Regions from separate parts of the Paenibacillus sp. P32E genome, predicted to be linked through region 1. Evidence: riboswitches for the same ligand, from Rfam matches in the RefSeq annotation. Region 1 holds a riboswitch; each other region holds the start of a gene.
The links. A riboswitch is a leader RNA that binds a small molecule or an ion and turns the genes downstream of it on or off. The one in region 1 is predicted to bind thiamine pyrophosphate.

Region 1 (5,565 bases):
GCCGGAACCATCAGATGATTAAGCGGATGTCTGACGATCGCAGCAACAGACTTCACCGGAATCTGCTCACCCCGTGCCATCAGCACCTGCGGCTGGTAACTTAGGGCCAGGTCAACTTTACCTGCGGCTACGAGCTTCAGGGCATCATTGCTGTCAGCGGGCATTTGGATATCCACAGTAAGCCCTTCGTCGGCAAAATAGCCGTTCTGCTGGGCGGCGTACAGGAAGGAGTGGACTGCGTTCGGGTACCAGTCGAGCATAATCGTCAGCTTGTGGGGCTGCCCGCCTTGATCCGCTGATGCAGAGCTGGCTGGAGACTTATCATTGCTGTTCCCACAGCCTGTCGCAGCAAGTCCCAGACACAGAAGCAGCAATAAGGGGAGCAAAGGGAGTTTCCTTTTTCTAAAGGGAGGTTCAGAAGGGATCAGTTTCATCGATGAATGCCTCTTTTCTGCAAAATAATTTTTTCGAGCAGCACAATAAATAGAAACAGAATGATTCCGAGTGCAGATAAAAGAAATACTGCGGCGAACATTTCCGCACTTTGCAGATTGCCCGCCATCCGCCGGCTGAAATAGCCGAGCCCCCGGCTACCGCCCAGCCATTCCCCAATCGTCGCGCCAATGACGCAGTAGACCATAGAGAGCTTGAGACCAGAGAACAAAGAGGGCAGTGCAGGCGGAATCTGGGTCTTTCGCAGAATTTGCCAGCGGGTCGCACCAAGTGTGAGCAGCAGTTCTTTGTACATAGCACCGCTTTTGCGCAGACCGTCAAAGGTCCCTACTACCACCGGGAAAAAGGCAGTAAGGAAAACCACCGCAACCTTGCTCCATAGGGTATAGCCAAACCACATAATAAAAATGGGTGACAGCGCGATCAGCGGAATGGTCTGACTGATCACCAGCAAGGGGTATAGCGCCTTTTCAACCGGAGTGAACATGTGCATTCCCGTACCCAGCAGCATGCCGCAGGCTGCTGACAGAACAAAGCCGAGCAAAACCTCCTGAAGTGTAGCGGGTAAATGCTCTCCGAAGAGCAGCTCTTTCTGCTCCATCAGAGCCGTCCATATAGCCGTTGGAGCCGGGAGAATGAATGCTGGAACAAGCTTCAGCCGTGCAGCGAACTCCCAGCCAGCTAGGGCAACCAGTACCAGCAAGGCAAAGGGGCCATATTCGCGCAGAAAGGTTCTGCTACTAGATACTCTCATGCAGCCTCCGCTCCAAATTCTCCCGCAAAGTAATAAACTTCGGTTCATAGTTCATCCGGTAGTGTCTGGGCCGCGGGATATCCACCGAGAATTCCTGTACACCGCCGCTGCCTCCAGACATCAAGTAAATCCGGTCACTGAGCAGCAGCGCTTCCTCCAGATCGTGGGTGATGAACAGAACCGTTTGCTTAAGGCTGCTCCACAATTCCAGGAGCCAGCGGTGCAGTTCACGCTTGGTTATGGCATCCAGTGCTCCAAAAGGCTCATCGAGCAGCATCAGCTCATTTCCAGCGGCAAGGGTACGGAGCATAGCGATCCGCTGACGCATCCCCCCGGACAGCTCCTGCGGGTAGAGCCGCTCTGTACCTTCAAGGCCAAACCGTTCGAGCATCTCACGAATATTCTTTACAGCATCTGCCTTGCTGCCTTTTCGCTTCAGCTCCCAAGGCAGCAGGCAGTTGTCCATCACGGTTCTCCAGGGCAACAGCAGATCCTGCTGCGGCATATAGGCGACCTGGCCCAGGCGCGACGATGGATCGTCAGAGATCATTCCGTGAACTTTGAGTTCGCCACCTGTATGCCGAAGCAGACCGGCGATGATTTTGAACAGGGTGCTTTTTCCGCAGCCGCTGGTACCGACAATAGAAATGAATTCGCCCCGGCGGACGTTCATCGAGAGCCTACTGAATACGGGCGTCTGCGGTGAAGTGCTGAAAGCATAGGACAGGTTAGTGATAGAGATCATACTCGTATGTATTAAGCCTCCTTTCATTGGCACGCATCTGCTTCCGGGACTGCGGAAGCACAATAAAGACCCATCCGTCTCCAGGGGAGGCAAATGGGTCTGAAAGGTTCAGGCAGTAGGCGTGAAGCGGCACTGCTGATCGATTCTGTTCCACTTCCCTCCGCTGGTATGATCCAGATCAGGTTCCAAGGGTCCGAAGCTTAAGGCTTCGTCTCAGTCATTAGACTCCCCTAGTGAAATAGCAGGTCAATATTATATTCGTAACTGCTAACTAATATAGCATATTCCAGAATGTTGTCAAAAGAAAGTGTGCTCAGGACCGCTGCAGTCCAGTTACGAATAGGGTTAGAATCCCTTCCAGGATATCCTTTTTGCCCGACCCGTGAAGTTTCTGCTGATAGAGATAGAGATCAGGGCTGAGGACCGCGATCAGAGAAGTTGCGGCAAAATGCGGATCAATAGCAATCAGCTTGCCGTCATCAGCAACCCTCCGCAGACGCTCGGCCATAACTGCATTCAGCCGCTGGAAAATCGGATGTTCAAACTGGGTAAGCTGTTTCTTACCCGTGAACTCAGACTTGATCATCTGCAGCAGCTCGGCATGCTGGTCTATGAAATCCACCACTTGTTCAATACTGCTCCGCAGTTCCTCAATGGAGCTGTCTGTTTCTAAAGTGGTTTGGAGCTCCTGCTCCAAACGGGTAAGAAAACGCTCTGAGCTGGTGGAGAGCAGGGCAGAGCAAATTTCACCTTTGTCCGTGAATCTGCGGTAGAGCGAGCCCTGGCCGATTCCTGCCTGCTTGGCAATGCCGTACATACTGACTCCTTCCAGACCGTTCTCAGTAAAAAGCGCTCGGGCGGCCTCAAGAATACGCTGGACATAAGGGTCCTGATTATTCCGGAAGGAGGATGGATTTGATGGTGGTATTGGGTTTGAGGATGGGTTGCTGCCTTGTTCTCTCGGGTTCATGACAGGCTCCTTTCAGAAATACAGTATATATTTACAGGAAATATGTGAACTCCATTGACATAGCGGACAATTGTCCGTAGACTGAAAAATGTAAATACGGACAGTTGTCCGTTCAGAGATATATTATATCGATTAAGCTGCGCTGAGGTCAATAAGTCCACCTGCGCGCAGTTCAATCCAGGAGGAGATAGAGAATGGAGCAATCGCTGAAACCGGAGGCCGATTTTCGCCTGTCAAGCATTCTGGTTCCGCTGCTGGCCATCATTGCCGGTGTATTCATGGTGGTGCTCGACAGTACGGCTATGAATGTGGCTTTGTCAACGCTGGTCAAGGATTTTAATACGGATCTAAATACATTGCAATGGATTGTGACCGGGTACATGCTGGCCCAGGCCTCGGTGATCCCGTTGTCCGGCTGGCTGTCTGACCGCTTTGGGGCCAAGACTGTTTTTCTGACTGCAGTTATCGTATTCACTATGGGTTCAATTCTCTGTGCAACACCAAGCCGTGCAGAATGGCTGATTGCGTTCCGTGTCCTGCAGGGTCTGGGCGGAGGTTGTGTGCTTCCTGTCGGGATGGCATATGTGTACAAACTGGCACCCAAGAGCAAGGTAGGCGTAGTCATGGGGATCATGGGTATTCCGGTGCTGTTCGCTCCGGCTATCGGTCCCGTGCTGTCCGGCTGGTTAGTGGAGTATCATTCCTGGCGCTGGATCTTCCTCATTAATATTCCCATTGGAATCATTTGTCTTCTGATTGGTTCCCGCAAGCTGCCTCAATCGGAACGCAGCCAGGTGCCGGGGATGGATAAGCTTGGGATCATTCTTGGGCCCCTTGCCTTTGCTTCTCTGTCTTACGGGGTGAGCCAGGGAGCGGACAGCTGGACTTCGGACAAAACACTGATCGGTTTATCCCTCGGTGCTGTGGCCTTAATCGCTTTTGTCATTGCTGAGTTTCGTTCGGAGACACCGCTCCTGGAACTGCGTATTCTTCGCTCGGTCGATTTCAGCACAGGGATTGTTGTACAATGGATTGCACAGTTCGGCTTGTACGGTGCGCTGTTCCTGCTCCCGCAGTTTCTTCAGCAGGCCCGCGGCTTCGGAGCATTTGATACGGGTCTTACCCTGCTGCCCCAGGCAATTGCCTCTGGCCTTATGATGCCCATTGCCGGGATTTTGTTCGACAAGATCGGAGTTCGCTGGCTGGTGGTCTGCGGACTCAGCCTGGTTTCGGGTGCGTTGTACCAGTATTCTCATGTGGATCTTACCACGCAGAGCAGGGACCTGATTCTGCCGCTGATCATGTGCGGTGCAGGCATGGGAATGATGGTGATGCCAATGAATACACATCTGCTCAACAAGGCGCCAAGTCATTTGGTTAACCGGGTCACTTCCTTGACCAATTCCATGCAGCAGGTAATCAATTCTCTGGCTGTTTCCACACTGGTAACTATCCTGACCTCAAGAGCGGCTGCGCGCGGGGCGGAAATGCAAGAGGCTGCCGCTGCAGCCGGCAAGAGCGCGGCAGAAGCTTCACCCGAAGCCTTGAAGCTGGCTACACAAACCGTTCTTGCCAAAGGGTTTGATGATACCTTTCACATTATGATTTTCGTTGCTCTGGGCGGTGCTATGCTGGGCTTACTTCTGCGGAGAGGGCGCAGAGTCGGGGAAGACGGCTCCAAGTCAAAGGTTCAGCCTGAAATGATGCATAGTTAGTTTCTGTAAATGCAGTCAAATAACATATGGGTTAGTGCAAATATCTCCGTTCAGCATTCAGGTGCTGCGGGGATTTTTTTATTGTAGAGGCGCTATAAAGACTGCGAAGCTGTTTCCACTTTTTGTACCTGATTTCTCTGGGGAATTTAATATGTTTTGGGGTAAGCTATCTCAATACCGGCAGGCTTAAGATAAGGAAAATAGCGGTTCAAACGCTTACATCATAATTCCGATGTTTATTATCGGAAAAACTATTGACTCCGCTGATGTGACGGTGTTACTATTCAACTTGCCGGTGAACAGCTGGTACATACAGAGAATGAGACGAGAGGGGTTATCGATTTATGAAAAAACTTAGTTTGACTATTCTATTGCTGCTTACAGTGGTACTGCTAGCAGCTTGTGGCAATAATAACAATAATGCCGGAGGCAAAAATTCAGCAGCCGAGTCTTCGGCAGCACCTACTGAAGGAGCTGCAGCAGCTGCGGAACAAAACAGCCTGGAGGCCATCAAAGCCAGCGGTAAGCTGCGTATTGGGACCGAGGGTACCTATGCACCATTTACCTTCCATGATGCTTCCGGCAAGCTAACCGGCTTTGACGTAGAGATCGCTGAAGAGGTGGCCAAGCGGCTGGGAGTAAAAGCAGAATTTTTCGAAACCCAGTGGGACGGCATTTTTGCCGGGATGGACGCGAAGCGCTTTGATGTTATCTTTAATGAAGTTTCCATTACCGACGAACGCAAGGTGAAGTACGATTTCTCGGACCCTTATATTGTCTCCAAAGCTGTGCTGATCGTTGGCGAGAAGAATGAAGATATCAAGACCTTCGCCGATCTGAAAGGTAAGAAAGCCGGCCAGTCTATGACCAGTAATCTGTCTGATATCGCCCGTAAGAACGGAGCGGAAATCGTGGCAACCGACGGTTT
Region 2 (5,565 bases), on a different contig from region 1:
GAAGAGCTGATGGAACTGCTGCAGTATGAGCTGGACCGGCCCGCTCCGCTAGTCCGGATCCGCAGCCGGGAAGGTGTGGTGGAGCATGACAGAGCCCGGAGTCTTTTGGAGGAAGGCAAATTCCCGCAAGCGGTCAAGCTGCTTGAAGAGATTGTCCAGAACATTCCGGACTTCCTGGCGGCACATAACAATCTGGCTCTTGCCTATTTCTATATGGGCCGCTTCGCCAAAGCCAAGGAATGTCTTGGCGAAGTGCTGAAGCAGGACCCGGGCAACCTGCATGCGCTCTGCAATATGGCGATTTTCCTGCAATATGCTGGCGATCAGGACCAGCTTGCGGGATTGGTGCGTATGCTTGAGGCGACAGTGCCTTTTCATCAGGAGCATGTATTCAAAATGGCGACAACGATGGGCATATTGGGCAAGCACCAAACTGCATATGGACATTTCCGCCGTCTGCTGAAGGATGAAGAGGTCGGCGGTGATGCCGGCTTGTACCATTATTGCGCGGCGGCGGCCAGCAATAGCGGGCTTCATACTGAGGCTATACGCTGCTGGCAGATGGCTTCCAGGCTGGACCCGGAATCAGCAGTGCCGAAATTTTTTCTGTCCCAGATGCAGCAGGCACAATCAGAGGGCAGGCCGCTGCCTCCGGTAAGCTATAATTATCAGCTGCCTTTTCAAGAGCAGCTGAAGCAGTGGAAGAACAATACGGACAGCTTCACGGAAGAAGTACAGAATAATCCGCTGCTGCGCGCTTCGTTCTTCTGGGCGCTGCGCTACGGTGATGCTAGTACGAAGCTCCAGGTGACAGAAGCGCTGCGCTGGATTGAGGACGATGAAATATCCGATGTTCTGAAGGGAGTTTCGGAACAGGAACCGCTGCAGGAGGCTGCGCTTCTCAGTCTGCAGCGGCTGATCGGCGGTAGTCCGGAGGAAAGTGTAGTCCAGAGGGCGGCTCAGGAACCGGTTGTGTCAAGCCATAAAGGGCCGCCAGAGTGGAAGGAAGACTGGCAGCGAGTTATAGATCATATGGCTGCTGTGATGGACCGGAGATTGGATGCCGCCCAGAAGAGAGATGCCGAGCTCCTCTGGAAGCAGTTCATAGCCCGCCTCTATCCGGATGTACCCTTGTTCCGGCATGCAGAGGGCTGGTGTGCGGCTCTGGAATATCTAACCGCCAAGCTTCATGGTCATCCGGTTACTTACCGCGAGGCTGCACAGCATTACGGCGTTTCCGTCTCCATGGTAAGCCGGTACGCACGGCGTATTCATCAAGCATGCGGGTTAACGCAGGACGGGGCGGCAGCAGACATTTTGCCGCCATTTACGGAAAATATCTGACCCTAAGGAGGACTTGCTAATGTACAAAACAATTGTAATCGGAACAGGTCCGGCAGGATTAACTGCTGCGATTTACCTGGCACGTGCCAATCTCAGCCCCCTTGTTATTGAAGGACTGCAGCCAGGAGGACAATTGACTACGACGACAGAGGTAGAGAACTTTCCTGGTTTTCCTGAAGGTATTCTAGGTCCGGATCTGATGGATAACATGCGCAAGCAGGCAGAACGCTTTGGGGCTCAATTTAAGAATGGCTGGGTGGATTCTGTGGATTTCTCGCAGCGCCCTTTCAAAGTAACCGTGGATGGTCTGGGTGTACTGGAAGCAGAGTCGGTGATTATATCGACCGGTGCTTCGGCGAGGTACCTGGGCATACCGGGAGAGCAGGAGAATGTCGGACGCGGGGTAAGTACCTGTGCAACCTGCGACGGTTTCTTTTTCCGTGGTAAAAAGATTGTCGTGGTCGGCGGCGGCGACTCCGCGATGGAGGAAGCCAGCTTCCTCACGCGATTCGCTTCCAGTGTAACTCTGGTCCACCGCCGTCCGGAACTTCGCGCTTCGAAGATTATGCAGGACCGGGCGCGGGAGAACAGCAAAGTAGCTTGGGCCCTGAACCGCACACCGCTTGAAGTGACCATCGGGGATACCGGGGTGAAGGGACTTACCGTCCGTAACAATGATACGGGTCTTGAGGAGCTCGTGGAAGCAGATGGCGTATTTGTCGCTATCGGCCACACACCGAATACCGCGTTCCTGGGCGGTCAGATAACTACGGATGCCAACGGCTACATCGTTGTGAATCCGGGGACAACCGAAACCAACATTCCCGGCGTGTTCGCTTGTGGGGATGTTCAGGATACCCGTTACCGGCAGGCGATTTCGGCTGCAGGAACCGGCTGCATGGCTGCTATGGATGCTGAGAAATATCTGGAAGGCGCTATGGTACATGACTGGAGCGAAGCGCTGGATAAGTAACCACAATGCTGGTTAAACAAATTTTTTGATTGACAATAAATACCTGCTAAAGTAGATTGTATTTAATTAGATAAGATACCCACTAGGGGAGCCTGAATAGGCTGAGACGGGGAAATTGAATTCCCGGACCCTTGAACCTGATCTGGATCATACCAGCGTAGGAAAGTGGAGCCGGACCTTTTTTGAGCACAGCCTTATTGGGCTGTTCATGAATAAAGCCGCTCCAGGTGGAGCGGCTTTTTGCTGCGTGCTGATCTTATCTGAATGGCTCACAGAGCGATGAGGAGGAGATAAAAATGTCAGATTCATCAAAAAAGGAACAAATCGATCTGTCGGGATTTCCCGCAAGCCGTAAGGTGTATGTAGAAGGCTCGCGTCCCGATATTCAGGTTCCGATGCGTGAAATCCGTCTTAGCCGGACCGAAGGTGTTGCGGGGGAAGAGGACAATGCACCGCTTCGTGTCTATGATACCAGTGGTATTTACACTGATGCCGCTGAAGATACCAATGTTCGGAAAGGGTTGCCTCCGCACCGCTTAAGCTGGATTGCGGAGCGCGGGGATTCAGTGGAGTACGCCGGGAGAACCGCTCAGCCCAGAGACTCCCGATTAGCTGCAGACCGGACGTCGGCAGAAGGGTTCGCCGGCTTGCGGCGGAATCCTTTAAGAGCACGTGAGAGCTGCAATGTTACCCAACTGCATTATGCGCGGCAGGGGATGATTACGCCGGAAATGGAGTATATCGCGATTCGCGAGAATACCCGGCCTGAATTTGTAAGGGATGAGGTCGCTGCCGGACGGGCCATTATCCCGGCTAATATCAACCATCCTGAGAGTGAGCCGATGATCATCGGCCGTAACTTCCTGGTTAAGATCAACGCGAACATTGGGAATTCCTCCGTGACTTCTTCCATTGAAGAGGAAGTGGAGAAGATGAGATGGGCGACCCGCTGGGGTGCCGATACGATTATGGATCTTTCCACTGGTACAAAAATTCATGCCACCCGCGAATGGATTATCCGCAACTCACCAGTACCGATCGGCACAGTGCCGGTCTATCAGGCGCTGGAGAAGGTAAAAGGAATAGCCGAGGATCTGACCTGGGAGCTATATCGCGACACGCTGATTGAACAGGCGGAGCAAGGCGTGGATTACTTTACCATTCATGCCGGGGTGCTGAAGCAGTATATCCCGCTTACTGCCGGAAGAATGACCGGAATTGTGTCCCGAGGCGGCTCCATCATGGCGGCCTGGTGCCTTGCACATCAGCAAGAGAACTTTTTATATACACATTTTGAAGAAATCTGTGAGATTATGAAGACTTATGATGTGGCCTTTTCCTTGGGAGACGGACTGCGCCCGGGCTCCATCGCCGATGCCAATGATGAGGCTCAGTTCGCTGAGCTGGAGACACTTGGGGAGCTGACAGCCATGGCCTGGAAACACGATGTTCAGGTGATGGTCGAAGGTCCGGGGCATGTGCCGATGCACAAGATCAAGGAAAATATGGACAAGCAGCTCGAGCTCTGCCAGGAAGCCCCTTTCTACACCCTGGGTCCGTTAACCACGGATATTGCCCCGGGTTATGACCATATTACTTCGGCGATTGGGGCGGCGATGATCGGCTGGTTCGGGACAGCGATGCTGTGCTATGTTACGCCCAAGGAGCATCTGGGTCTGCCTAATAAGAATGACGTGCGCGAAGGAGTTATCACCTACAAAATCGCTGCTCATGCTGCAGATCTGGCCAAAGGCCACCCGGGTGCCCAGGATCGGGACAATGCATTGTCCAAGGCTCGGTTCGAGTTCCGCTGGCGTGACCAGTTCCATCTGTCGCTCGACCCTGAGCGGGCGCTGGAGTACCATGATGAGACGCTTCCAGCCGAGGGTGCCAAAACAGCGCATTTCTGCTCCATGTGCGGTCCCAAATTCTGCAGCATGCGCATTTCGCACGATATCCGCAATTCGTCCAGACTGAGCCAAATGCTATAACCGGAACGGACTTTATAAAAGGCTGTTTCTTCTGCTGTAACAGGCGGAGGAAACAGCCTTTTTTTATATCCATAAGTTGGCATACAGGCATGATGGTAACAAAAACGGGGCCAATTCATTTCTGCTTTGCAATGAATAGTTGCAGGTATATAAGTTTCTAATTTAGTGACTGCAATCACTCTTTGGCCCCGTACCCTATGCTAAGCTGTTGTTGAGAAAGGTTATCAATTGACATGAAGCTAAGCTGCAGGAGGAGAGTGCAATGAGCAAACGCCTTAACATGGATGAATCCATATTCGAGCTGGTCAGTCGTTATCCGGAGGCCATAGACATTATGGTTGAGCTGGGTTTCCGCGATATTACGAAGCCTGGCATGCTGCAGACGGCGGGTCGGTTCATGACCTTGTCTAAAGGAATCACAATGAAGAAAATGGATCGCGAAACCGTCCGACTGGCCTTTCAGAGCCATGGCTTCGAGATTATTGAATAGATCACTGAGATTAACAAGTGGAATAGAGAAGGAGAGAGAACGATGAGCGAACTGATTAACAACCGTGAAATGGATATTCCTGAGCAGACACGCCGCCAAGCCATGCTTAAGGAGATTATTAAGGAACTGCATGCCGGAAAAAGTGTAGAGGAAGTCAAAGCGCGTTTTGCAGAAGCGGTAGGTGATGTTACGGTAGCCGAAATTTCCGCGATGGAGCATTCCCTGATGACAGAGGAGGGGATTCCTGTAACGGAGGTACAGCGCCTATGCTCTGTGCATACGGCCATTTTTAAAGGCTCAATCCAGGAAATTCACCGTTCTAACAAGCCAGAGGAGCAGCCGGGACATCCTGTCCACACCTTTAAGCTGGAGAACCGTGAGATTGAACGGCTTGTGAACTTCCGCTTGCAGCTGCATGCCGATAAATTCCAGCGGAACGACAGCGAAGAGATGATTTTCAAGCTGTTGGAGGATCTGAGCCTACTGCTGGATCTCGACAAGCACTATAGCCGCAAAGAAAATCTGTTGTTCCCTTACCTTGAGAAATACGGCATTTATGGACCAACCAAGGTAATGTGGGGAGTGGATGATGGTATTCGCGGTATGATTAAACAGGCAAAAGCGGCGCTCAGTGCGTACAACGGGGAAGCTGCGGAGCTTGGAGCTCTTCTGACGAACATTATCCAGGAAGTAAATGAAATGATCTTTAAGGAAGAAAATATTCTGCTGCCGATGGCGCTCGATAAGCTGACTGAAGATGAATGGGT
Region 3 (5,565 bases), on a different contig from region 1:
ACCGCCCGACAGCATATGCGGATAGGCGCGTTCGAACCCGCCCAAGCCGACTTTGTCCAGCCAGTGGCGGGCGGCTGCCCGTGCTTCGGCCTTGGGTTCGCCTTTCAGCTCACCGGCGAGCAGGACGTTGTCCTCGATGGTCCGCCACGGGAACAGTGCAGGCTGCTGAGGCATATAGCTGATCTCTCCACGCTGCCCGGTGACGTTCTTACCGCCCATGTTTACCGTTCCGGCATCGGGCAGCTCCAAGCCGCCGATGATGTGGAACAGGGTGCTTTTGCCGCAGCCGGAAGGGCCGACAATGGAGACGAATTCCTGGGGCTCAACCGTTAGAGATACATTGTCGAGCACGCGGGTCTCACGGCGGCGGTGGAAGAAAGCTTTGGATACGCCGTCTACATTCAGGGCGGGATGCGCGCCTTTAGCTCCCGGCATGTACGCGGAGGAAGCCTGTTCCAAGGTGTTCAAGTTAGGATGGCCTGCTAACAAAATGATTCATCCTCCTTTCCAGAAAGCTTAAGTATCAAGAGGTCTTGCGCGGCTTCCAGCGAACCAGCCACTTCTCCAGAAGTGCGATCAGGGCAAACAGCACCAGACTAAGAAGAACAATAATTACGATGGCAACGAACATCCGGTCTGTGCGGTAGGAGGCCTTCTGCAGCAGCATGTAATAGCCAATGCCCTTGTCTGCGCCGATCCACTCGGCAACCACAGCGCCCATTACTGCATAGGTTGCGGAGATCTTAAGGCCGGAGAACAGGGCTGGCAGAGAACCGGGCAGCTCTAGCTTTGAGAAGATCTGCCACTTGCTAGCCCCAGCCATTTTCATATAGTTCATCATGATCCGGTCGCTTTGGGCCAGCCCGCCCATGGCGGCAACGGCAACCGGGAAGAAGCAGACGAGTGTGATGAGTACGATTTTGGGCAGCAGTCCGAACCCGAACCAGATAATCAGCAGCGGCCCGAGGGCGATGGAGGGTACATTCTGGCTGAGAATCAGCAGCGGATACAGCGCTCTTTTCAGCCAAGGCACCAAATGCAGCAATAGAGCTACAATCAGGCCCACACCTGTACCAATCGGGAAGCCGATTAGGGTCAGCCGCAGCGTAGCAGCCGTATGTGCCCAAATGCCGGAAGCATTACCCCGGGATTCGCGGGCGATATCGCCGGGGCTTGGCAGCATCCAGGAAGGGACATGAAGTACGGAAACCGCCAATTGCCATACGCCCAGAAAAAAGATGACCGCCACAAGGGGCGGCCAGATTTGGTTCCAGTACGATCTCACGGCCGGTATTTTTCCGTCAGCTTATCCATGCTGATTCCGCTGGGGTTATGGGCGATCTTGATTTGTGAGATGACGCTGGGGCTACCCGCTGCGATCAGTGCTTCATGCATTTGGCGTACCACCTCAAGCAAATCGCTGAGTTCGCCCTCCATCGTGGTTTCGAGCGGATTCACCTGGTGCTTCACGCCGGATTGCTGAATGACCTCAATGGCCTTATCCACATAAGGAATAGAATCCTCGTTATTCGGAGTTTTAGGAATGACTTGAATGCTGAGCAGGGTGTTTGCCATATCAATCAGATCCTTTCAGGTTGGGTATTGTAAAACTTGCAGTGTAAGACTACTTGTTCTCCGGCAGATATTCATTCGTGAACGCTGAAGCGGTATCCAGTGGTTTGTCCAGCAGCTTCAGACCGTACATCCAGTCGGCGTAATTCTTCCAGACCTCGGCTTTCTGCTCTCCCCATCTGGAGGCATCGTCCTTATATTTCGGGCTGAGCCATTTCTGGCTGGCCAGGACGAGCTTGGGATCCAGATCCGGCACAGCCTTCGAGAGGATGGCGGCAGCTTCTTCCGGCTTGTCGATCGCATATTGATAACCTTTGGAGGTAGCTGCAAGGAACGCCTTCACCAGCTCCGGATGCTCAGCGATTTCCTTCTCGCTCGTGGTCAGCACCGGGGTGTAGTAATCCAGCTGAGGCGCGTAATCCTTCAAATACAGCATGTCCAGCGGTTCACCGCGCAGCTCGGCTTCAATACCGGTCCAGGCGTAGAATATCCAGGCAAAATCGATGTCACGTTTCACGGCGGTGAAGAAATCAGCTTCGCCGATATTGACCAGCTTCACCTTTTTAACATCGCCGCCTTCAGGGTCCATGATCGCCTTCATGGCAGCTTCTTCAGCCGGGGAACCCCAGCCGCCGTAGGTTTTGCCTTCGAAATCCTTTGGTGTCTTGATATTGCGGTCCTTCGGGGCGGCAAACCCTGAGGTATTATGCTGGATGATGGCGGCGATCGAGACGAGCGGCACATCCTGCAGACGGGCCAGAGTGAGCGCCTCCTGGGCACTGATGCCAAAAGCGGCTTCGCCTGAGGTGACCATCGTGTCGGCTCCCGCCGCACCCGGCTGTACAATTTCTACATCCAGGCCTTCCTCCTTGTAATATCCCAGCTCTTTGGCTGCATAGAGGCCGGTATGGTTCGTATTCGGCGTCCAGTCCAGCGCGACCTTGATCTTAGTCAGTTCCTTAGGCGCGTCCGTTCCTGTTGCAGTTGCTTCCGGCGCGGCGGTGCTGTCCCCGGCTGGAGCGGCGCTATTCCCGCCGGAATTGGCTGTATTGCTGCCGCACCCGGCCATGACGATGACCAGCATGCAGCTGATGCAGAGCATTAGTGCTTTTTTGACTCCCATTTCTATTCTTCTCTCCTTCCAGCTAACCCAGTCTTCCGAACTCTGATGATGTCCATACCAAAAAAAGCGCCCCGAAGATCGGGACGCCAGCAATTGCGTTAGGTAGCCGCTTAGCCAAAAAGGCTGAATGCGGGTGGTGATTCCTACGCTGGCATTATCCAGATCAGGTATAAGGGTCAGTATCTGTGTGGGATACACTCTCAGCCGGCCAATTCCAGCCCCCCTGGTACTATGAAGTTATGGGTGTTGCTGTGTTCTTACGCTGTATTATAGCGGTCCCCTTCGGGGTTGTCCAGTAGTGGCCCCGGATTCCAGCAATCCGCTCAGGCACTGCCAGGCACGCCGGGTAGACTTACCATATGTTATATAATAAGATTAATACTTTACAATTATGTTTCAAAAAAGGAGTGACCCTATGCTCACTGATCAGCAAAATGCCGGAGAACGGCTGAAGGTGCTAGCGGAACAGTTGGCTAAAGAAGTCACTTTGCGTCAGTATGAACGCCAGCCCGAGTTGCGGCAAAGATTCGGCCCTTCCGGAATGGCAAGAACCAAACAGGATTCACTATATCATTTACGGTATCTGGCGCAAAGTGTGGCGCTGGACAGCCCGCTTTTATTTATTAATTATATTGTCTGGCTGAAGGTGCTGCTGATGCCTAAGCTTGCCTCTGCGTATGCGGAAGCCTGCCGGGAACTCGAGAACCTGCTGTAGATCAGCGGCTTCTCTTTTTTATAGGTTTGTCAGTCATATCCCTGAACTCTTTTTCTTTTTCTGCGGCGGCTGCGGATTCCGTTCCACAGCTGCTTCAGGCTCAGGCCGATACTGACAGCGATCCCCGTAAATGCAACGAACAGCGCCAGATATTCAAATGGGGAATACTCCAGCATCTTGCTCCAGTCAATCTTACCTTTAAGGTCCTCAATCACCTGATTCATGCCATAAATACCGCTCACCACTGTGAACACCGTCAGGATCATCAGCAGCGTGTCCCGCCGTTTGGCCTGGAATTTCTCCTGGTATTGAAACAGGTCATTCAAGGTCATTTTGACCTCATCGAACAGGGCATCATTCCCGTAGACCTTGCGCAGCTGGAAAAAAATCTCCCGGCCCTGGGACTGCGAAATGAGCTCCAGAAAATAAAATTTGGCCGAGAACTTGTTGATCATAAAGATCAGGTTCTCAATTTCATCCACATCATGGTTAATGCGCAGCCGGGAGTGGATGTTGGCCAGCTTCAGCAGAACGATTTTATGAAATATGCTCAGCAGCAGCCCGTAATAATATTCTCCATACATCTGATTAATGAGCTGGGTGGCTACCCCGGATTCAGCCAAGCTCAGGCAGCAGAACGTCTGCTCATTCGTCATGTAATAGGTGTCCGGCCCCCAGCGGCTATAACAGTGCTCCCCGCAATAGTCCCGAATATACCCAGGATCGCTGGCACTGATGTATGGCTTGCCTCCCAGGGTCATACCATCCAGCTGGGAAGCTCGGTACAGCAATTCCACGCTAATCTCATTTTCCTTGTCCTCCTGCCGGTCAAAGCCGTAAAAAGCCTGAACCAGCATTCTCTCATCCACAAAGAACGGCAAAGTTTCAAAATAGGCGCCATTGATTTCCGAAGGGTCGAGAAAAGGCTCCAGTCCGCCCACTACATTCCTGAACACAAAATCCTCCACCTGATCAAAGGAACGGTCATGACAGTGGATGGAGGTTAGTTTGTCCCGAAAAGATACATCCTCCAGTGTCCGGAAACGGTCGGCGAACTCAAGGACGGTGCTGAAGGGGAGATGCTTCTCCCCGATGCTGACTCTGATCGTCAGGAAACCGAGTTCAAAAGGGCAGACGAATACATCCGTCGAGAGCACTTGAAAATGAACCGACTGTCCGGGCATATCCATCCTGCAGGGCAAATGGTTGGCCCGGGAAAAGCGGCGGAAGGAATCCTTGTCCTTCTCGCGGGGGAATAGCACATGGGCGGCAAACGGGAGGTAGCTCCGCTCCATCTTTTCATGGGAAACAGAGTAGCCTTCGCCGTAATAAGCGTCCTCCAGTTCTTTGTTGTCAAGAAAAAACCGGGTGAATCCTTCTTGTGTCAGATGTTCGATCAGCTTCATATCTTCACCGTCCTTGATAGAGAAGGGGAAGATGAACTGCAGCAGGGCGGTATGAAGTGTTGGTTCAGAAGCAATAGGGATAAGTTCAGGCATGAATAGGTCCCACCCTTGCACGAAGGATAATTACACGAATTATATTACCCTATTTTCCAGGCTGCCACGCTAAGCAGGAACAGCACAGCGGCACAAGCGGCCAGCAGTCCAGAGGTCTGGGCGATCTGCAGATGATCCATGGACCAGCCGGTGGCAAGCGGCAGCACCGCGCCGCCGATCCCGCCGGAAGCGATCATAATGCTGGGAGTGGATTCCTCGGCTCCAGGCAGCAGCTTGCTGGAGAAGACGAGCGCAATGGAGAAGATGCCTGACATGCATAGACCGAGCAGCGCTAGTACAGCAAAAGCAGCAACGCGCTGCGAGGCGAGCGGGAAGATCGCCAGCAGCAGTACAGTGGCGAAGCAACTGGCCAGCACATATCTCCGATAGGAGATCCGCTCAGCCAGAACCCCGGCGTACAGCCGTCCCGCAGACATCGCCAGCCAGAAGAAGGTGACCGTTAGGGCCGCCGAAGCGTCACCCATGCCGAGTTTGGTTATGAAGATCGCCGGCATGAAGTTGACGAGGCTCATCTCCGTACCGACGTAGAGAAAGAAGAAAACTATGAACAGGCTGAGCAGTATCCACTGCCTGCCTTTATAGGGAAGCTTTCTTGAACGCAGGCGCTTAGCGCCCCGTTCTCTGCGAGGGGGGCG
Region 4 (5,565 bases), on a different contig from region 1:
AGTCAGTGGTTCAAAAAAACTCATGTTACTCCCCCATTTCCGTTAGCCAGTGAGTCACTTCAGAAATCCGGTCAATGGCGAAGACGCAACAGCCGTCTCTTCCACTGGACCGAGTCCTGCCAAATAGGCCTTGCGGCCTGCAGCTACCGCCTCACGGAAGGCCGCAGCCATCAGCAGCGGATCACGGGCGGTAGCGATTGCCGTATTGAGCAGCACAGCGGATGCGCCAAGTTCCATCGCTTCTGCCGCTTCGGACGGGCGGCCGATGCCGGCGTCGACGATCACCGGTAGATCCACCTCAGAGATGAGAATGCGCAGCAGCTCTGTGGTACGCAAGCCGCGGTTCGAGCCGATGGGGGAGCCAAGCGGCATGATGGCGGCGGCCCCCGCTGCTTGCATCCGCAGCGCGGCTGAGAGGTCCGGGCTCATATAGGGCAGCACTACGAAGCCTTCGGCGGCCAGTATTTCTGTGGCCCGGATAGTCTCCAGGTTGTCTGGAAGCAGATATTTCTGATCATTGATTACCTCAATCTTGACCCAATTGCCAAGGCCTGCGGCTCTGGCCAGTCTGGCGATCCGCACAGCCTCCTCAGCCGTGCGCGCACCCGAAGTATTTGGAAGCAGAGTCATATGGGAAGGAATATGGCTGATAATATTGTCCTGGCTCTCCGGATCTACACGGCGCAGAGCTACCGTGATTACCTGTGAGCCTGAAGCTGAAACCACCTCGGGAATCAGTGTATTGCGGCTGTATTTGCCGGTACCGATGAACAGCCGGCTCGATAACGTAATGCCGCCAATCACCAATGGATCTAACATGAACTCGCCTCCTGGGATGAAATTCGACAAGGGAAACGGCTTCACCGTCATTTTTAAGACGGTATCCGTTTCAGTAAAAAAATAGAAGGATAATTTTTAGCGTGAAAAAAATTCAAATATTTTATGATAGCCTCATGGCTTCAGCCCCCGCCTACAAAATGCACCAGCTCCAGCCTGTCGCCTTCACATAATATCTCCGACCCGTAATGCTCCTTGCTGACAATCTCACCATTTCGTTCCACGATCACAAGCCGAAAGCTCCATTCGGGCCGGCTTAACAGATCGGCAACGGTCCGGCATTCTTCCGCAACCACTCCTGGCTTGCCATTAATGATCAGATTCATGCGCTCTCACCTCCTTGGCGTGGTACCATTCACCGATTTACTGGAGTCACAATACACCACAGGTCCTACGCCTCCTGAACCGCCAACCGGTAAGCACGGGCAGCAGATACGGGGTCATCCGCTCCGCAAATGCCGGACATGACCGCAATCCCGGCAGCACCGTGACGGATCACTTGACCTGCATTTCCAGGCTCCACCCCGCCGATAGCAATCAGTGGAATACGGGTGCTGCGCACCGCTTCCTCCAGGAGCGCCAAACCGCGCCCCCGCTGTCCGGGCTTGCAGCCGGTAGGGAAAATATGGCCGAACAGGCAGAAGTCCGCCCCCTGCCTGCCTGCTTCCGCTGCTTCTGCCGCGGAGTGCACCGACCTGCCCAGCCGGAGACCTGGAGCGGCTGCACGGGCTGCTGCAGGCGGCAGGCTGTGCCAGGCTAGCTGGACAGCGCCTGCACCGGCGGCCAGCGCAACATCCAGCCGGTCATTGATGACCAGTCTGGATGCGGGGATTCCTGCACGCAGCAGTTGCTCTGCCATGCTGAGCAGCTCCAGGGCAGACCGGTTTTTTTCCCGCAGATGAATAAAGTCCACGAGCGGATGCACAGCAGCCGCCAGGCTGACGAAACGCCCAAGCTCAAGCTTCCCGTCCGATATTAAATGAATTTCCGCCACTTCTTCACCTCCTGCTCCACACTATTGCAGCAAAACGCGCAACACAAAAAAACCGCCCCCGCGATAGGAGGCAGTCATAAATTTGTACAGGAATACGGGTGTAAGAAATACAACCCCGCTGCAGTTCATTCATTCTCCGCTTTCCTACGCTGGTTTTAACCAGATCAGGTTCAAAGGGTCCGAACGTCACGTTCGTCTCAGCCTTGCGGCACCCCTAGGGACAATTGCAGTATTCAATTGCTGACGTGGTTCATATTAACATATTAATCCTCGGAAAAGCTATCCCTTTTACCCAAAGCTTCATCTTATATGGTACATAAAAAAGAGCAGACCGCATGGGCCTGCTCTTGAACTGTTATATTTTCCAGAAACCTACTTGACCGTACAGCAACTTCTAGCCGTTGACAATTTCCCCGCCGTTGACATGCATTACCTGGCCGCTAACATAGGATGAATCATCCGAGGCCAGATAGACGTAGGCTGGTGCCAGCTCTTCCGGTTGTCCCGGACGCTGCATGGGCTGTGTGCCGCCGAACTCGCTGACCTTTTTGGCATCAAATGTGGATGGAATCAGCGGTGTCCAGATCGGACCCGGAGCTACAGCATTCACGCGGATGCCCTTTTCCGCCAGATTCATCGACAGCGAGCGGGTGAAGCTGAGAATCGCGCCTTTGGTGGACGAATAGTCCAGCAGCTGCGGACTGCCGCGGTAGGCGGTGATCGATGTCGTGTTGATGATCGTGGAGCCTTTTTTCAGATGCGGCATAGCTGCCTTGGTCAAATAGAACATGGAGAAAATATTCGTACGGAACGTCCGCTCCAGCTGCTCGGAGGTAATATCCTCGATCTTGTCCTGCGGATGCTGCTCGGCCGCATTGTTAATCAGGATGTCCAGCTTACCGAGCCCCTCTACCGCCCGGTTGATCAGATCCTGGCAGAACGCTTCTACGCCGATGTCACCGGCGATCAGAATACACTTCCGTCCCTCCTGCTCTACTTGGCGTTTGGTCTCTTCGGCATCAGAATGCTCATTCAGATAGGAAATGACCACATCCGCACCTTCTTTGGCAAAATGAACGGCAACCGCCCGTCCAATACCGCTGTCGCCTCCCGTAATGAGCGCCGCCTTACCCAGCAGTTTGCCTGCCGCTTTGTAGCTGGACGTTTCAAATTCAGGGCGCGGATTCATCTCGCTCTCGATACCGGGCTGACGGTCCTGCACCTGGGGAGGCAAGGTTTTGGTAGTCTGCTTATTTTCTGGCATGATCCATTCTCCTTTCGCTGTGTACCTTTTGTTGAAGTAACCACATCGTATTAGGATGGCTTCTGCATCATCAATTATACAATCGCTTTACGTTAAGTTACTTACCACACTTCCCGGCTGTCCAAACAAAAATACAGTCGTTTTTGACTTAAAGGGCCGATATAATTTAGTGAAGTATAGATCCGAGATAGGATCCGGAGCGATTAACCCATAGGATAAGGAGGCGCATAAGTTATATGACCAGAAATACACGGAGCATCATCGTTGCGGTCAAAGGAGTCATTCTGCATCAAGGCAGAATCCTGCTCGTACAGCGGGCAGCTGCAGATGCGATAGGAGCAGGCAGCTGGGAATGCCCCGGCGGAAAAATGGAATTCGGAGAAGGCCTGGAGGCTGCACTCGAGCGGGAGATTAAGGAGGAAACCGGACTTACGGTCACGGTGGAAAGGCTATTGTATGCCGTGTCCTTTCTGACCGATCCGGGCAGGCAACTCGTCATCATTACCTACTGGTGCCGGACCGATGAGAATACAGTGGTGCTCTCCGAAGAGCATGCAGACTATAAATGGTGTACCCGTCACGAGCTTCAGACCCTGCTCCCACCCGGAATACAAGCGGAATTTGAGAAAAGCAATGTGTTTTTGTCAGAGGACCTGCTATAAGGTAATCAGGCTGGAATGCAGTAAAAGCCCGCCCCCTCGAATCAGGGGCAGGCTTGACGGTTTGGTGAATAATCATCCTTACCTAGATAATGTGTCTATACACCATGAAGAATACCATTACGATCAGCACAACCATCAGCAGCAGGCTCATGGTACGAAGCTTCGCGGTTTGGTCTGACACATCACGGTTCTCACGCATGCCGGCTGTGGCCAGACGCAGCGGCTTGCCCATAATACCGCCCAGAGCAAACATTGCCAGCAGGAGTACAACCACGACAACCATCCAGGCTACGGTGTAATCCCCCTTAGAGATCATGTATCCGCCAGTCAGCAGCTGAATGACCAGACCATACTGGGCAAACCGGTTCAATCCGCCAATGGCGCTAAGCGTCCCTTCTTTGGCTGCTGCAGACAGCTTACCGGTGCCGCTCAGAATAAACGGAAGCACCAGATAAAAGCCGACCGCCAATGTCCCGATCATATGTAAGAAAAAGAAAATCCGATCCATTGTTTAACCTCCTCACTTTTCGCTGTGATATAAGTTACATTCTTATTATACCCAACCCCGCCGTCCATGAAAAGAAAGCCCTCATTTCCATTCAAGAAATGAGGGCTTGTGACCGCTGGGAATCATACCTTAACCACTGAAGTAACCGCACGTACAGAATCTGCTGATTTATCCAGAGCCGCCTTTTCTTCCGCGGTCAGCTCCAGCTCGTAGATCTTCTCAATACCTTCCGCACCAAGCAGCGCCGGGATACCCATGAACAGTCCGTCATAACCATATTCCCCTTCCAGCAGGGCAATGACGGGAATAATCCGCTTCTTATCCTTCAGGATCGCTTCAGTCATTTGCACCAGAGATGCTGCAGGAGCGTAGTAGGCACTGCCATTACCCAGGAGGCTGACAATTTCGCCTCCACCGGCACGGGTACGCTCTACAATATCAGCAATCCGCTGGGCAGGAATCAGCTTATCAATCGGAATGCCGCCGGCACTGGAGTAACGGATCAGCGGAACCATATCATCCCCATGGCCACCCATCACAAAGCCGCGTACATCCTCTACCGAAACATTAAGCTCTTGAGCAATAAAGGTGCAGTACCGCGCGGTGTCCAGCACACCGGATTGACCGATTACACGATTTTTAGGAAAGCCTAGGGTATTATAAGCAACGTAAGTCATGGCATCCACCGGATTACTCAGGATAATTACTATGGATTCCGGAGCTACTCGCTTCACATTCTCACAGACTGATTTTACGATGCCCGCGTTCGTATTCACAAGGTCATCGCGGCTCATCCCCGGTTTGCGGGCAACTCCCGCCGTAATGATGACGATATCTGAATCGGCAGCATCGCCGTAGCTGGAAGTTCCTGTGATCTGGGCGTCATACTTCTGCACCGGACCGGCTTCCTGCATGTCCAGCGCCTTCCCCTTGGTCTGGTTCTCAAGCTGGGGAATATCCAGAAGCACCACATTGCCAAGCTCCCTCTGGGCAAGCATCAGCGCCGTGGTGGCACCGGTAAAACCGGCGCCCACAACTGTAATTTTATGACGTTTGATAGCCACGAGTGATCCTCCTAAGCGTTTGTTAGGAATACCGTATTGAATTCCTTCGTACAAACTCACTTCGTAAGCATATGCAATTGATTTCAGGGACTACAGGTGATTAATGATCTCGTCAGCAAATGCCGAGCATTTCAGTTCTGTTGCGCCTTCCATCTGACGGGCGAAATCATAGGTTACGGTCTTATTGTTAATGGCCGTGCTCATGCCATTGTAGATCAGATCAGCCGCTTCCTGCC

Region 2: it holds a riboswitch for thiamine pyrophosphate, as region 1 does, so the genes downstream of both, thiC (phosphomethylpyrimidine synthase ThiC) here and A3848_RS29945 (ABC transporter ATP-binding protein) in region 1, are expected to answer to the same signal.
Region 3: it holds a riboswitch for thiamine pyrophosphate, as region 1 does, so the genes downstream of both, A3848_RS20295 (ABC transporter substrate-binding protein) here and A3848_RS29945 (ABC transporter ATP-binding protein) in region 1, are expected to answer to the same signal.
Region 4: it holds a riboswitch for thiamine pyrophosphate, as region 1 does, so the genes downstream of both, A3848_RS05905 (thiamine phosphate synthase) here and A3848_RS29945 (ABC transporter ATP-binding protein) in region 1, are expected to answer to the same signal.

What each region holds. Positions count from the first base shown of each region.
Region 1 covers NZ_LVYY01000076.1:249,464-255,028, forward strand. The annotation lists gene A3848_RS29935 (ABC transporter substrate-binding protein) at 1-434, opposite strand, end outside; gene A3848_RS29940 (ABC transporter permease) at 431-1,207, opposite strand; gene A3848_RS29945 (ABC transporter ATP-binding protein) at 1,194-1,979, opposite strand; TPP riboswitch at 2,091-2,194, opposite strand; gene A3848_RS29950 (TetR/AcrR family transcriptional regulator) at 2,266-2,922, opposite strand; gene A3848_RS29955 (DHA2 family efflux MFS transporter permease subunit) at 3,117-4,637, shown strand; gene A3848_RS29960 (amino acid ABC transporter substrate-binding protein) at 4,982-5,565, shown strand, end outside.
Region 2 covers NZ_LVYY01000077.1:22,287-27,851, forward strand. The annotation lists gene A3848_RS30135 (tetratricopeptide repeat protein) at 1-1,344, shown strand, start outside; gene trxB (thioredoxin-disulfide reductase) at 1,364-2,317, shown strand; TPP riboswitch at 2,392-2,498, shown strand; gene thiC (phosphomethylpyrimidine synthase ThiC) at 2,614-4,308, shown strand; gene A3848_RS30150 (DUF1858 domain-containing protein) at 4,571-4,798, shown strand; gene A3848_RS30155 (DUF438 domain-containing protein) at 4,841-5,565, shown strand, end outside.
Region 3 covers NZ_LVYY01000024.1:106,809-112,373, forward strand. The annotation lists gene A3848_RS20280 (ABC transporter ATP-binding protein) at 1-435, opposite strand, end outside; gene A3848_RS20285 (ABC transporter permease) at 524-1,285, opposite strand; gene A3848_RS20290 (thiamine-binding protein) at 1,282-1,575, opposite strand; gene A3848_RS20295 (ABC transporter substrate-binding protein) at 1,625-2,695, opposite strand; TPP riboswitch at 2,819-2,930, opposite strand; gene A3848_RS20300 (hypothetical protein) at 3,111-3,410, shown strand; gene A3848_RS20305 (hypothetical protein) at 3,440-4,909, opposite strand; gene A3848_RS20310 (MFS transporter) at 4,954-5,565, opposite strand, start outside.
Region 4 covers NZ_LVYY01000004.1:201,948-207,512, reverse strand. The annotation lists gene thiH (2-iminoacetate synthase ThiH) at 1-24, opposite strand, end outside; gene A3848_RS05915 (thiazole synthase) at 55-819, opposite strand; gene thiS (sulfur carrier protein ThiS) at 960-1,163, opposite strand; gene A3848_RS05905 (thiamine phosphate synthase) at 1,229-1,831, opposite strand; TPP riboswitch at 1,956-2,057, opposite strand; gene A3848_RS05900 (SDR family oxidoreductase) at 2,226-3,095, opposite strand; gene A3848_RS05895 (NUDIX hydrolase) at 3,332-3,757, shown strand; gene A3848_RS05890 (hypothetical protein) at 3,840-4,265, opposite strand; gene mdh (malate dehydrogenase) at 4,388-5,329, opposite strand; gene icd (NADP-dependent isocitrate dehydrogenase) at 5,420-5,565, opposite strand, start outside.